2 regions of the Streptomyces sp. NPDC058457 genome follow, and region 2 is predicted to be linked to the other one. Evidence: riboswitches for the same ligand, from Rfam matches in the RefSeq annotation. Region 2 holds a riboswitch; the other holds the start of a gene.
What was found. A riboswitch is a leader RNA that binds a small molecule or an ion and turns the genes downstream of it on or off. The one in region 2 is predicted to bind cyclic di-AMP.

Region 1 (7,648 bases), on a different contig from region 2:
CAGCCCGCCGGCCCACCGGCCTGCCCCGCCGCCGCCGAGAGTGAGCGCGTCCGATGCCGTACCCCTACGTCCTGCTGTCCGCCGCCGTCTCCCTCGACGGCTACCTCGACGACACCGGCCCCGACCGGCTCCTGCTCTCGTCCCCCGCCGACTTCGACCGCGTCGACGAGGTACGCGCCTCCGTCGACGCCATTCTGATCGGCGCCGGCACCATCCGCGCGGACAACCCCCGGCTCCTGGTCAACTCCCCGGAGCGGCGCGCGGCCCGGACCGCCGCCGGCCGGCCCGAGTACCCGCTCAAGGTCACGGTCACCGCGACCGGCGACCTCGACCCGGACGCGAACTTCTGGCACACCGGCGGCGAGAAGATCGTGTACACGACGGACGAGGGCGCGCGGCGGGCCCGCGCCCTCGGGACCGCCGCCGACGTCGTCTCCCTCGGCGCCGACCTCGACTGGCGGCCGCTCCTTGAGCACCTGCACGACGTACGGGGCGTGCGGCGCCTGATGGTCGAGGGCGGCGGCACCGTCCACACCCAGCTCCTCCAGCAGGGCCTGGCCGACGAGGTCCAGCTGGTCCTGGCCCCCCTCTTCGTCGGCGATCCGAAGGCACCGCGGCTGTTCGGTCCCGGCGGGTACCAGGCCGGGCGGCTGAGGCTCCTGGACACCCGCCGTATCGAGGACGTCGTCCTCATGCGCTACGAGCCCACGGCCCCCGGTGCGGGTGGATCGGTGTCCGCAGCGGACCGGCACTGGCTGCGGCTCGCCTGCGAACTGGCGGCCGAGTGCCCGCCCTCCCGGACCGCGTTCAGCGTGGGCGCGGTGGTGGTCGCCGCCGACGGCACGGAACTGGCCCGCGGCCACTCCCGGGAGGCCGGCGACCCCGTGGTCCACGCGGAGGAGGCGGCCCTGGCCAAGCTCCCCGCGGCCGACCCCCGGCTGGCCATGGCCACGGTCTACACCAGCCTGGAACCCTGCACCCACCGCGCCTCCCGCCCGCACCCCTGCGCCGAGCTGATCCTCCGGGCCGGGGTACGGCGGGTGGTGACGGCGTGGCGCGAGCCGGACACGTTCGTGGCGGCGGCCGACGGGACGGGGATGCTGCGGGAGGCGGGGGTGGAGGTGCTGGTGCTCGGGGAGTACGAGGGCCTGGCGAAGGCGCCGAACGGGCATCTTCTGGGCTGATGGCTGATGGCTGATGGCTGATGGCGGAGGGGCGAGCGGGACGGGTCGGACGGGTCGGACGGGCCGGATGGGCCGGATGGGCGGGCCGGAGGGGCGTTCACTCGCCTGAGGTCACCTGAGCCGGTGTTGGCGCAGCGGCTCTGCCGTAGCTGTGGCCGCGGCCGTAGCTGTGTCCGTGCCGGTCGGTGTCTCGGCGGCCGTGAGGCTGGCGAGCAGGGCCAGGCGCTCGGCGGACGGGCTGCCGGGCTCGGCGTGGAAGCACATCATGGTGAGGCTGTTCGTGCCCAGGACCGCCAGCTTCTCGATCCGGAGATCCAGCTCACCGACCTGCGGGTGCCGCAGCAGGGCCCGTCCGCCCTGCTTCGGGCGGACGTCGTGGCGCGCCCACAGATACCGGAAGCGCTCGCTGTGCACGGACAGTTCGCCGACCAGGGCGGACAGCCGAGGGTCGCCCGGATCCTCCCCCACCGCCACCCGCAGCGTCGACGCGAGGCCGCCCGTGGCGACGTCCCAGTCGCGGTGCAGGGTGCGTACGGCGTCGTTCAGGAACACCTCCCGGGCCAGGTTCGCCCCGGGCCGGTGCGCGGGGGAGAGGGCGACGGCCAGGGGGGTCGCCGCGCGTACGTCGCAGAGCCGCCCGGCCACCACCACGGGCAGCGCGGACCACGTCTCCAGGAGCATGCGGATGCCCGCCGGCACCTGCTCGCCGCGTGCCCGGGAGCGCCGGGGCGGGGCGGGGGCCGCGAGCTGGTGGAGATGGGCCGTGCCCTCCGCGTCCAGGTGCAGGGCCCGGGCGAGGGCTTCGACGATCTGCGGGGAGGGGTGACGGTTGCGGCCCTGTTCCAGCCGGATGTAGTACTCCGTGCTCACCCCGGCCAGCAGCGCCAGCTCATGGCGGCGCAGCCCCGGCACCCGCCTGCGGCCCGCGTCCGGCAGCCCGAGCAGCTCCGGGCTCAGCAGGGCCCGGCGCGCACGGAGGTACTCGCCGAGCGGCCCCGGCGCGTGGGTGTCGCTGCCCTGTGCCATGAGCCCAGGCTAGGCGGCGCGGCCGCGGCGATCCTGTCCCCGTGAGTACCACCCTTCACAGGGCGACGACGGATCCGTCCCGCGCTCCTAGTGTCGGCCTGGCCGACCTGCCCTTGGGCCGGCGGTTGTTCCGAGTCAGGAGAGTGCGATGAACAGACACCTTGCGATACGGATCGGCGCGGCCGTGGCCGCCGTCGCGGCCGCGACGGCACTGGCGACCGGTCCCGCGACGGCCGTGTCCCGGCCCGCCGGACACCCGGGGACGGGCGCTGCCGCCGGCTCGGTGTCCGCCCGCGAGACCGCGGCCGACAAGGCGCTGGTCACGTACGTGTACAAGCAGCTGTTCACCTACTACGACACGTCCGTGATCGACAAGTACGTCTCTCCCGACTACGTCCAGCACAACCCCACCGTGGCCAACGGGCCCGAGGCGCTGCGCCAGCTGGTGGAGAACCTGAAGGCGACGGCCACTCCCGGCAGCGGGTCGGTCACCACGCACGTGATCGCACAGGGCGACCTCGTCCTGCTCCAGACGCACGCGGGCACGTCCGACACCTTCAGCGGCGTCGGGCTCGTCGACGTGTTCCGGGTGGAGAACCACAAGATCGTGGAGCACTGGGACACCATCCAGCCGGTCCCCGCCACCACGGCCAACGGCCACGACATGTTCTCCACGCTCACCTCGCCGCAGACCGACGCCGCCGGCCCGGCCTCGCACACCGCAGCGAGCGAGCGCCTCGTACGCGCCTACGTCCAGCAGCTGGACGGCCGGAAGGATCTCGGCGCGGTCGACCGCTACGTCTCGCCGAAGCTGGTCCAGCACGACCCGGCGCTCGCCGACGGCGCTGCCGCAACCAAGCAGGCCTACGCGAACCTCTTCGCCGCGCATCCGCGGTACCAGGCCACCGTCGCCAAGGTCGTCGCCGAGGGCGACCTGGTCGCGGTCCACCTCCACGACCAGAACAGCCCCTCCGACCTGGGCACGTCGGTGTACGAGATCTTCCGGGTGCGAGGCGGGAAGATCGTCGAGCACTGGGCGGTCACCCAGGCCGTCCCGGCCACCTCGGCCAACGGCAACAGCATGTTCTGAGCAGGACCTCCCGGGGGCCGGTACCGCGACCGTCCACGGTCAGGTCCCGGCCCCCTCCCCCTCCCCCCTCGCCTCGTACGAGAGCAGAACGTCATGAGTCAGTCCCGCCCTCGATCCGCCCGGCCCGGCGCCGGCCCGGAGGCCGCTCCGGGCGTTGTCCGGCTGGGGGACCCCCTCGTCAACTTCTACCTGGTGGATCACCCCGACGGGCTCACCCTCGTCGACGCCGGCCTGCCCGGACAGCGGCGGCGGCTCCTCGACCACCTGGCCGCCGCCGGCCGGAGCCCGGCCGACATCCGGGCCGTCCTGATCACCCACGCGCACCCCGATCACATCGGTCTCGCGGCGGAGCTCCAGCGGGCCGGCGCGGAGGTGTGGGTCCACGAGGACGACCGGGCCATGCTCACGGACGGACCGCGCAAGGCCATGCGGCACGCCAGGTCCGAACGCTCCCCGCTGCCGTACCTCGCCCGCCGTCCCGCCGCGCTCGCCACCATGGTGTCCATGGCCCGCCAGGGCGCCTTCACCGCGGCGGCGCCCGCCCGGGCACGCACGTTCGGCGACGGCGCGCGGCTGGACGACGTGCCCGGGCGGCCGCTGGCGGTCGCGCTGCCCGGCCACACCCCCGGCAGCACCGGCTTCCACTTCCCCGACCAGGGCCTGTTCTTCACCGGCGACGCCCTGGTCACCCAGGAGGCCTTCACCGGGCACACCGGCCCCTGCCTGGTCTGCCGCGCCTTCACCCATGACTCGGCCGCCGCCCTCGCGTCCCTGGACGCCATCGCCGGGCTGTCCCAGGAGACCGTCCTGCTGCCGGGGCACGGCCGGCCGTTCGACGGCGGCCCCCGGGAGGCGGTCGCCCGGGCCCGGCGCTTCGGCGTCCGCTGACCCCGTCGAAGGCTCCGCCGCCCCCGTGCGTCTCAACCCGTGTGACTTCCCCTCTTCGGATGGCGTATGCTGGTGTCACCGACGCGGGGTGGAGCAGCTCGGTAGCTCGCTGGGCTCATAACCCAGAGGTCGCAGGTTCAAATCCTGTCCCCGCTACTGAAACTCAGGGCCGGAATCCAATCGAGGATTCCGGCCCTGAGTCATACCCAGGCACGTGTTCCTCATCACACACGTCCAAACTCATCCGCCCGGCCCACACCATTCGCCCCACCCGCTCGCAGCGGCAAACCTGGACGGACAGGCATCGAAGACATCGGACGCGTCGAACACGTCAAGCGCGTCGAACACGTCGAGCGCACCGGAGACGTCGCACACGTCGGACACATGGGACATCAGGGGGGTCGTGTGGCGAGCCGTGCAGAGGCGGAGCAGCACGGCCAGGCATCCGCCCCCACCCTCGCCCGCTACCTGCCCGCGCTGCTGATCGGCGCGGGCGTCTGCTACGACGTCCTCACCCCCCAGCCCTTCACCGCGGTCCCCTTCTTCACGGCGGCCCCGCTGATCGCCGCGCCCCTGTCCTCCCTGCGCACCACCGTCCTCACGGGTCTGGCCGCGCTCCTCGCCACCTACGCCGTGCACGCGCGGTTCGCCGTCCTCCCGGATGCCGACGCCGTGACCGAAGTCGTCACCGTGGTCACCGTCGCCGTCCTCGCCGCCGGCATCAACCGGATCGTCCGCATCGGCGACCAGCGCCTCGCCTCCGCCCGAGAGGTCGCCGAGGCCGCCCAGCGGGCCGTCCTGCCCGAGCCCGCCGAGCGGATCGGCGGCTTCGAGATCGCCGCCCGCTACGAGGCGGCCCAGGAGGGCACCTTCATCGGCGGTGACCTGTACGCCGTCCAGGACACGCCGTACGGCGTGCGGCTGGTCGTCGGCGACGTGCGCGGCAAGGGCATGGGCGCGGTCGCCGCCGTCGCCGTGGTGATCGGCGCGTTCCGGGAGGCCGCCGAGCAGGAGGCCACGCTGGAGGCGGTGGCCGCGCGGCTGGAGCGGGCGCTGGCGCGTGAGGGCGTCCGGCGTGGCGGCATCGACGCCCACGAGGGGTTCACCACCGCCGTACTCGCCGAACTCCCGCACGGCGACGGCACGCTCCGGGTCGTCAACCGCGGTCATCCGCCGCCCCTGCTGCTGCACGGCGACGGCGAGGTGTGCCCGGTGCGGGCGCCGGAGTCCGCGCTGCCGCTCGGGATGGGCGAGCTGGGGGCGTGGCCCGACCGGGCGGCCGAGCACGTGTTCCCGAGCGGGGCCACGCTGCTGCTGCACACCGACGGCCTCTCCGAGGCCCGGGACGCGCACGGCCGGTTCTACGACCCCGAGCGACGGCTGTCCGGTCGTACCGTCACCGCCCCCGGCGCGCTGCTGGCCCGGCTCGCGGCCGAGGTGCGCCGGCACACTGGTGGCGGCATGACGGACGACATGGCGCTGCTCGCGGTGCGGCGGCCCTGAGCGCCTGCTCTGTGCGTCGGCCGTGTGCGTCGGCCGTGTGCGCCTGCCCAGTGCTGTGTCACACATCGTGTTCGGACGGCCGCCCTCCGCATCACAACTGAGTCACCATCAAAACCTGTGTGACTCCTGAGCTGAGCAGCGAGCACTGCCAACTCGACCGTTTTTGACCGATCGTGGCAGGTAAGTCCAAGCTTTGAAAGCTTAATGATCAAGACGAACGGCTTGGAATCTCATAGCTGGGTCTATTAACGTTCGATAACGCAGCGCGGTCGTCCCAGCCGTCACCCGCGACGGCTCCGTGCGCACGCGCCGAATCCCGCAAGGGAACCGGGGAACCACCACCTTGGGGTGAATCGCACGGCTACCGCCGGGTAGGAAACGGCCGGTATACGCGCGTAGGAGACCTTCCCGCTCCGAACCCGTCAGCTAACCCGGTAGGCGACGGAAGGAAAGGAGTACGCCCGCGTGGCGTCCAACCGGCCTGCTCCGACAGCCCCGTTCGTGCCCAGCCAGCGTCAACCCGACACCTTCGGCTACGGCAGCTACCGCACCGACGAGGGCCCCTGGGAGGAGTGGAACCCCACCGAGGAGTCCCTGGCCTCGGAGCGCGGCCGGCACCGGGTCGCCAAGCAGCGCGGCGGCGGGCTCGCCCGCAGCTCCACGGTTCTCGGCGTCGGCGTGATCGCCGCCGTCGGCGCGGGCGGCATGGCCAGCGCCAACACCGGCAAGCCGCCGGTCTCCATCTCCCTGCCCGACCTGCCGTCCTCCGTCGGCTCCCTGCTCGGCGAGGGCACCGGCCACCAGGCCACCCAGACCGCGCTCAGCAGCGTCACCACGACGACCGCCACCGACGGGGACTCCTCCGCGTCCTCCTCCGACGCCGGTGAGGCGCTGCGCAGCCGGATCATCGCCCAGGCCGCGCAGCAGCAGAACCAGCTCGACACCAAGGCCAGTGCCAAGGCGGTCGCCGCCGCCGACAAGGCGGTCGCCGACGCCGAGGCCAAGGCGGAGAAGGCGGCCGCCGCCAAGGCCGCCGACGCCAAGGAGAAGGCCGAGGCCTCCGCGAAGCAGAAGGCCGAGCAGGCCCGGCTCGCCGAGCTGGCCAAGCAGTACACGCTGCCCGTCGTCTCGTACACGATCACCGGTACCTTCGGCCAGGCCGGCTCCATGTGGTCCTCCGGCTACCACACCGGCCTCGACTTCGCCGCGCCCACCGGCACGCTGATCAAGGCCGTGCACAGTGGCACGGTCACCGAGGCGGGCTGGGCCGGCTCCTACGGCTACCGCACGATCATCACCCTCGACGACGGCACCGAGCTGTGGTTCTGCCACCAGTCCTCGATCGGCGTGAAGGTCGGCCAGAAGGTCTCCACGGGCGACGTCATCGGCCGCGTGGGCGCCACCGGCAACGTCACCGGCCCGCACCTCCACCTGGAGGTCCACCCGAACGGCCAGGCCACCGCCATCGACCCGATGACCTGGCTGCGCGGCAAGGGCCTCAACCCCTGACCCGGACCCCACCGGCCGGTCCCCGGCGGCCCTGACGGCAACCCCCCGGCGTCAGGGCCTTCGGCGTGCCGCGCCCAGGGGAGGCGGTGAGCCTCGGGCGGGCGGTGAGCCTCGTGCAGGCGGTGAGCCTCGTACCGTGCGCCTTTACAAGAACTTCGTGTTGCGCCGAGATGGGGCGCCCGGTGACGCGTGTTGAAGTGAGGCATGAGTGCTTCTTCCGCTTCCCCCGCCCTCCGTAAGCTCGGCGCCTCCGACCTGGAGGTCTTCCCGCTCGCCCTCGGCGGCAACGTCTTCGGCTGGACCGCCGACGAGGCCGCCTCCTTCGCCGTCCTGGACGCCTACGCCGCCGCGGGCGGCAACTTCGTCGACACCGCCGACTCGTACACGGCGTGGATCGAGGGCAACAAGGGCGGCGAGTCCGAGACGATCATCGGCAAGTGGGTCAAGG
Region 2 (7,648 bases):
ACGACTCGGGTGATTCATCCGGTTCCTCCGACTCGTCGGACTCGTCCTCCGGGCTGTCGGATTCGTCTTCTTCCTCCTCCTCCGATTCCGGCTCCTCCTCGGGCGCCGCGGACTCCGGGGGTGACTCCGCCACTCCCTCCCCGAGTGCGAGCGGTGACTCCAAGACGGACACTCCCAGCAAATCCACCAAGACGGACAAGTCGGAATCTTCTGGCTCGGGTACCTCGAAGGCGAGTGGGAATCCCGTTGTCCCCGAGACCGACGACTCGGACAATTCGGGGCAGGCTGAAGGCTCTTGGAGTCTGGTCGACACGGGGGCCGTCAGCAGCGCCGGCAAGCATCGGGGCGGCTCGGCGGACGAAAGCGTGACAAACGGTCAGAGTGCCACCTCCTCCGGCCGCCACGCCTCCCATGACAGCGGCACCTACACCGTCCGCGCCGGCGACACCCTCGCCTCCATCGCCGACTCCCTTGACCTCGACGGCGGATGGCGTGCGCTCTATGCCGCGAACGAGGCGGCCATCGGTGCCGACCCCAACGACATCAGCGCCGGTCAGACCCTGAAACTCGGTAGCTAAACGGACGAAAGGTGGCGGGAGTTGGCGTCCCCTGGCCGCCCTGATTAGAAGTTAAATGTCCGGTTTGGTGAAAGTGTGGGATGAGTCTCAGAAGCCCTGATCATCTTTGAAATTCACCTGATGCCCTGTTTACGGTCAAGGCCGCTCGTCACCACGAGCCCCGGCCGTCGCAACGCCGAGTCCTGCCAGCGGCCGTCCGGGAACAGTCGACGCGTCAAGCGCCGTAGGCAGGAGCGGGGGACCCAAGGTAAGTGCCGGGACCGGTAGTCGAGACTGCCGATCCGGCTCGGGGTGAAGCCGCGCACCGACACACGGGTGTGCGGCCGGGCAACTCAACCGGCCCGAACCCGACAGCTCACCTCGCAGGCGTCGGTGAGGGGATCGATCCATGCTGTTTTCCGGCAAGGGCAAGCACCGTCGTCCGTCCAAGGCCGTCCGCGCCATCGCTGTCGCCGGTGTCACCGGCATCGCCGTCGCTGCCCCGCTGATGGCGGCCGGCAGCGCTTCCGCCGCCACCGCCTCCGAGTGGGACGCCGTCGCCCAGTGCGAGTCCGGCGGCAACTGGGCCATCAACACCGGCAACGGCTACTACGGCGGTCTGCAGTTCTCCGCCTCCACCTGGGCCGCGTACGGCGGCACGCAGTACGCCGCGCAGGCCAACCAGGCCACCAAGGCGCAGCAGATCCAGATCGCCGAGAAGGTGCTCGCCGCACAGGGCAAGGGTGCCTGGCCGGTCTGCGGCACGGGCCTGTCCAGCGCCGCCTACACCGGCAGCAGCGCCGGCTCCTCGTCGAGCAGCAGCGCCGGCACGACCACCCGGTCGACCGACACGCAGGCCGCCTCCCGCTCCGCCGAGCGTCCGGCCGCGACCAAGACCGTCACCACCCCGGCCGGCAAGAAGGTCAAGAAGGGCGACGGCGAGTACAAGGTCGTCAAGGGTGACACCCTCAGCTCGATCGCCGAGAAGCACAAGGTCAAGGGTGGCTGGCCGGCGCTGTTCAAGCTGAACAAGGACATCGTCGCCGACGCCGACTTCATCTACCCGGGTCAGCAGCTGCACCTGAAGTAGCAGGACGCGGGGCGGCCGCCGTAAGCACTGGAGGCGCCCAGCTGAACCACAGCGCCCACACAGCCGTGGTCCCCATAGTGGAGACCACGTGAGGGCCACCCCCGTCCCCACGGGCCCCCGCCTCGGTGCGTTTTCCCCCGTACGCACCGGGGCGGGGTTTCTCTTTGCCGTCACCTTCTTGGCCCGCTCTTCTCCCGTTCTTCATCGGGACCCCCTTTGTTCCGCACGTGAACAATGAGTACCGTCTGTGTGTCCACGGGTCGGTCGGTCGTGCCGGCCGACGGCCCTGGGACGGTTAGGCTCTAGTCGCAAGGCTGAGCAAGGGCCGGCAAGGCCCGCGTGCGCCCCGCACAACCAGCGTCACATCCCAAGAAGGAGATGCTCGTGCCGTCCATCGACGTCGTCGTAGCCCGGGAAATCCTGGACTCCCGAGGCAACCCCACGGTCGAGGTCGAGGTCGGCCTCGACGACGGCAGCACGGGTCGTGCCGCCGTTCCGTCCGGCGCCTCCACCGGTGCCTTCGAGGCCATCGAGCTCCGTGACGGTGACCCCAACCGCTACCTGGGCAAGGGTGTCGAGAAGGCCGTCCTCGCCGTCATCGAGCAGATCGGCCCGGAGCTGGTCGGCTACGACGCCACCGAGCAGCGCCTGATCGACCAGGCCATGTTCGACCTGGACGCCACCGACAACAAGGGCTCGCTCGGCGCCAACGCCATCCTCGGCGTCTCCCTCGCCGTCGCGCACGCCGCTTCCGAGGCGTCCGACCTCCCGCTGTTCCGCTACCTCGGTGGCCCGAACGCGCACCTGCTCCCCGTCCCGATGATGAACATCCTCAACGGCGGCTCGCACGCGGACTCCAACGTCGACATCCAGGAGTTCATGATCGCCCCGATCGGCGCGGAGTCCTTCTCCGAGGCGCTGCGCTGGGGTGCCGAGGTCTACCACACCCTCAAGAAGGTCCTGAAGTCGAAGGGCCTGGCCACCGGTCTCGGCGACGAGGGCGGCTTCGCGCCGAACCTGGAGTCCAACCGCGCCGCGCTCGACCTCATCCTGGAGGCGATCAAGCAGGCCGGTTACGTCCCCGGCGAGCAGATCGCCCTTGCGCTCGACGTCGCCGCGTCCGAGTTCTACAAGGACGGCAAGTACGAGTTCGAGGGCAAGTCCCGCTCGGCCGCCGAGATGACCGAGTACTACGAGGAGCTCGTCGCCGCGTACCCGCTGGTCTCCATCGAGGACCCGCTGTTCGAGGACGACTGGGCCGGCTGGAAGGTCCTCACCGACAAGCTGGGCGACAAGGTCCAGATCGTCGGCGACGACCTCTTCGTCACCAACCCGGAGCGCCTCGCCCGCGGCATCGAGGAGGGCACCGCCAACGCCCTGCTGGTGAAGGTGAACCAGATCGGTTCCCTGACCGAGACCCTGGACGCCGTCGAGCTCGCCCAGCGCAACGGCTTCAAGTGCATGATGTCGCACCGCTCCGGCGAGACCGAGGACGTCACCATCGCCGACCTCGCCGTCGCCACCAACTGCGGCCAGATCAAGACCGGCGCCCCGGCCCGCTCCGAGCGCGTCGCCAAGTACAACCAGCTGCTGCGCATCGAGGAGATCCTCGACGACGCGGCGGTGTACGCGGGCCGCAGCGCCTTCCCGCGCTTCAAGGGCTGAGCCTCACAGGGTTAAGGCTTAGCCAGTCGTACGTACGTCCCCGTACCCGGTCCCGTACCGTGTCCGGGGACGTACGCACGTACCAGGGTTGACCCAGGGAGGCGGGGACATGGCCGTGAAGGACCGGGACCGGTTCTCCACCGCGACCAGGCTCAAGCTGCTCGGCGAGCAGACCGCGGCCCGGGTCTACCGCTCCCAGACCAGGCGCCAGGCCCGCCGCTCCCGGCTCACCGGCCGTGCGGCGCTGCTCGCGATCGTGCTCTGCACGATGATCGTCGCGCTCGCCTATCCGATGCGGCAGTACGTCTCCCAGCGCGCCGAGATCTCCGAGCTCGAACGCCAGCAGCAGCAGGCCCGGCAGCGGGTCGAGCAGCTGCGGAACCTCAAGGCGCGGTGGCAGGACGACACGTACGCCGAGCAGCAGATCCGGCAGCGGCTGCACTATGTGATGCCGGGGGAGACCGGGTACGTCGTGATCGCCCCCGGTACCGCCAAGCAGGCGCACGCCTACCTCGGGGCGGCCGACCGGCCCTGGTACGCGAACGTCTGGGACGGCGTCGACAAGTCCGACGCGTCCGACCAGTGAGCAGCAGAGCAGCGGCGCAGTAACGCCGCAGAGCAGCAGAGCAGCAGAGCAGCAGAGCAGAAAGACAGGCATGGAAACGGCTCCTCCCTCCACTCCGCGTACCGAGCCGACCGACGCGGACGTCGAGGCCTTCAAGCAGCAGCTCGGGCGGCCGCCGCGCGGACTGCGGGCGATCGCGCACCGGTGCCCGTGCGGGCAGCCGGATGTCGTGGAGACCGCACCGCGGCTGCCGGACGGGACGCCGTTCCCGACGCTGTACTACCTGACGTGCCCGAAGGCCGCGTCCGCGATCGGCACCCTTGAGGCCAACGGCGTGATGAAGGAGATGACGGCGCGGCTGGAGAGCGATCCGGAGCTGGCGGCGGCGTACCGGGCCGCGCACGAGGACTACATCCGGCGCCGGGACGAGATCGAGGAGCTGACGGGCTTTCCGAGCGCCGGGGGGATGCCGGACCGGGTGAAGTGCCTGCACGTGCTGGTGGCCCACTCGCTGGCCGCCGGACCCGGCGTGAACCCGCTCGGCGACGAGGCGATCGCCATGCTGCCGGAGTGGTGGGCCAAGGGCGCCTGCGTAGTCACCGGCGACTGACGACCCTCCAGGGGGCTCCGCCCCCTGGCCCCCCAAGACCTTCGCCCACCCACCACCCGACTCGGTCGATTGAATAGGTGCCGACTCGACTCGGTAGTCAGGGCAGGTGCCGATCCGGCTCGGCCGTTGGAGCAGGTGCCGATCTGGCTCGGTTGATTGAATAGGTGCCGACCTGGCTCGGTCGATGGGGCAGGTGTCGCTCCGGCTCGGTCGATGGAGCAGGTGTCGACCCGGCTCGGTCGATTGAATAGGTGCCGGCCTGGTTCGGTCGTTGGAGCAGGGTGCCTACCTGACCCGGCCCGGTCGGTTGCATGGTTGCCGGCAGGGCTCGGTCGATTCGCCGGTTGTCGGCGCGGCTCGGTCGGCCGAGCCGCCACGAACAGACAAGGAACCCACCGCCATGACCCGCGTCGCCGCCATCGATTGCGGTACCAACTCCATTCGGCTGCTCGTCGCCGATGCCGACCCGGAGACGGGGGAGCTCGTCGATCTGGACCGGCGGATGGTGATCGTGCGGCTCGGGCAGGGGGTCGACCGGACCGGGCGGCTCGCGCCGGAGGCGCTGGCACGGACCTTCGCGGCCTGCCGGGAGTACGCGGCGGTCATCAAGGAGTACGGCGCGGACCGGCTGCGGTTCGTGGCCACCTCCGCGTCCCGCGACGCCGAGAACCGGGACGACTTCGTGCGCGGCGTGCTCGACATCCTCGGCGTCGAGCCCGAGGTCATCAGCGGCGACCAGGAGGCCGAGTTCTCCTTCACCGGCGCGACGAAGGAGCTGGCGGGACGCGACGACCTCGCCAAGCCGTTCCTCGTCGTGGACATCGGCGGCGGCTCGACCGAGTTCGTCGTCGGGGACGAGCACGTGCGGGCCGCGCGCTCCGTGGACGTCGGCTGTGTGCGGATGACCGAGCGGCACCTCGTGCACGAGGGTCATGTCAGCGACCCGCCCACCGAGGCGGAGATCGCTGCGATGCGGGCCGACATCGAGCGTGCCCTCGACCTCGCCGAGCAGACCGTCCCGCTGCGCGAGGCGCACACCCTGGTCGGCCTCGCCGGGTCCGTCACCACGCTCTCCGCCATCCACCAGGACCTGCCGGAGTACGACTCCGCCGCCATCCACCACTCCCGCATCCCCTACCCCCGGGTCCGGGAGATCACCGAGTGGCTGCTGCGGTCGACGCACGCCGAGCGGGCGGCCGTACCCTCCATGCACCCCGGCCGCGTCGACGTCATCGGGGCCGGCGCCCTCGTCCTCCAGTCGATCATGGAACGGGTGGGTGCGACGGAGGTCGTGGTGAGCGAGCACGACATCCTCGACGGCATCGCCTGGTCCGTCGCCCAGAGCTGACTCCCGTCGCCCGGAGGTGACTTCCGGCGTCGGGAGGTGACTTCCGGCGCCTCGGATGAGCACGTGAAACGACGGGTGAGCACCCGGAACGGCAGGTGACACGCCGTGCCACGACACCCCGCCGGGAAACTTCGTGAAGTTCTTCACAAGGAATTCGGTGCAGGTGAGGGGTCCAAGGGGCCCCATTGGCCCGTTCGGGGGCCGAACGGGCCCTTGAGCGTGCTCAGGAGGGCGTCCAGGGGGTGTTCCGGGAGGTGCTCTTGAGGGTGACATCGGGTGCCCTCACGGTGCCCCCGGAAGCCTGGAGAGGCAGCTCACGCGGCATTGACAACGGGTCGTATCGGAAGTGGGTTCCCGCTGTTGACCATGACCTGCGTCACGTGAGCGGCGGAGTGTAGCACGGGCCCTGTGGAAGCTTGTGAAGGGGCGCACGAGCGGCCCCCCTGGGGCGGGTGGATACTCGATGCCATGAGCACCACGGAGCGTCCCAGGATCCTCGTAGTAGGCGGTGGGTACGTAGGCCTGTACGCAGCTCGGCGCATTCTCAAGAAGATGCGCTACGGCGAGGCGACCGTCACGGTCGTCGACCCCCGGTCGTACATGACCTACCAGCCCTTCCTCCCCGAAGCCGCCGCCGGCAGCATCTCCCCTCGGCATGTCGTCGTCCCGTTGCGACGCGTGCTGCCGAAGGCGGAGGTCCTCACCGGCCGGGTCACCACCATCGACCAGGACCGCAAGGTCGCCACGATCGCGCCGCTGGTGGGCGAGTCGTACGAGCTGCCTTTCGACTACCTGGTGATCGCCCTCGGCGCGGTCTCCCGCACCTTCCCGATCCCCGGCCTCGCCGAGCAGGGCATCGGCATGAAGGGCATCGAGGAGTCCATCGGGCTGCGCAACCACGTCCTGGAGCAGCTGGACAAGGCCGACTCCACGACCGACGAGGAGATCCGCCGCAAGGCGCTCACCTTCGTCTTCATCGGCGGTGGCTTCGCGGGCGCGGAGACCATCGGTGAGGTCGAGGACATGGCCCGCGACGCGGCCAAGTACTACAAGAACGTGTCCCGCGAGGACATGCGCTTCGTCCTCGTCGACGCCGCCGACAAGATCCTGCCCGAGGTCGGCCCCAAGCTCGGCCTGTACGGCAAGGAGCACCTGGAGAGCCGCGGTGTGGAGATCTACCTCTCCACCTCGATGGACTCCTGCGTCGACGGGCACGTCGTGCTGAAGAACGGCCTCGAGGTCGACTCCAACACGATCGTCTGGACGGCGGGTGTGAAGCCGAACCCGGCGCTGGCCCGCTTCGGCCTGCCGCTCGGCCCCCGCGGTCACGTGGACACCGCGCCGACCCTCCAGGTGCAGGGCACCGACTACATCTGGGCCGCGGGCGACAACGCCCAGGTGCCGGACGTCGCCGCCCGCAAGGCCGGTGTGGAGAACGCCTGGTGCCCGCCGAACGCGCAGCACGCGCTGCGTCAGGCCAAGGTTCTCGGCGACAACGTGGTCTCCGGCATGCGGGGCTTCCCGCAGAAGGAGTACAGCCACGCCAACAAGGGCGCGGTCGCCGGTCTGGGTCTGCACAAGGGCGTCGCGATGATCGTCCTGGGCAAGACGAAGATCAAGGTCAAGGGCCGTCTCGCCTGGTACATGCACCGCGGCTACCACGGTCTGGCCATGCCGACCTGGAACCGCAAGATCCGCATCTTCGCCGACTGGACCCTCGGCATGTTCCTCAAGCGCGAGGTCGTGTCCCTGGGTGCCATGGAGAACCCCCGCGAGGAGTTCTACGAGGCCGCCAAGCCTGCGCCGGTCGCCG

Region 1: it holds a riboswitch for cyclic di-AMP, as region 2 does, so the genes downstream of both, ACFWPS_RS37765 (M23 family metallopeptidase) here and ACFWPS_RS38395 (transglycosylase family protein) in region 2, are expected to answer to the same signal.

What each region holds. Positions count from the first base shown of each region.
Region 1 is NZ_JBHXLU010000067.1:21,761-29,408, reverse strand. It holds gene ACFWPS_RS37795 (dihydrofolate reductase family protein) at 54-1,184, shown strand; gene ACFWPS_RS37790 (helix-turn-helix domain-containing protein) at 1,296-2,210, opposite strand; gene ACFWPS_RS37785 (nuclear transport factor 2 family protein) at 2,359-3,300, shown strand; gene ACFWPS_RS37780 (MBL fold metallo-hydrolase) at 3,394-4,188, shown strand; tRNA gene ACFWPS_RS37775 (tRNA-Met) at 4,271-4,344, shown strand; gene ACFWPS_RS37770 (PP2C family protein-serine/threonine phosphatase) at 4,573-5,691, shown strand; cyclic di-AMP (ydaO/yuaA leader) riboswitch at 5,989-6,149, shown strand; gene ACFWPS_RS37765 (M23 family metallopeptidase) at 6,157-7,200, shown strand; gene ACFWPS_RS37760 (aldo/keto reductase) at 7,405-7,648, shown strand, end outside.
Region 2 is NZ_JBHXLU010000069.1:15,507-23,154, reverse strand. It holds gene ACFWPS_RS38400 (transglycosylase family protein) at 1-578, shown strand, start outside; cyclic di-AMP (ydaO/yuaA leader) riboswitch at 788-962, shown strand; gene ACFWPS_RS38395 (transglycosylase family protein) at 967-1,647, shown strand; gene eno (phosphopyruvate hydratase) at 2,026-3,312, shown strand; gene ACFWPS_RS38385 (septum formation initiator family protein) at 3,422-3,898, shown strand; gene ACFWPS_RS38380 (DUF501 domain-containing protein) at 3,969-4,487, shown strand; gene ACFWPS_RS38375 (exopolyphosphatase) at 4,888-5,835, shown strand; gene ACFWPS_RS38370 (NAD(P)/FAD-dependent oxidoreductase) at 6,304-7,648, shown strand, end outside.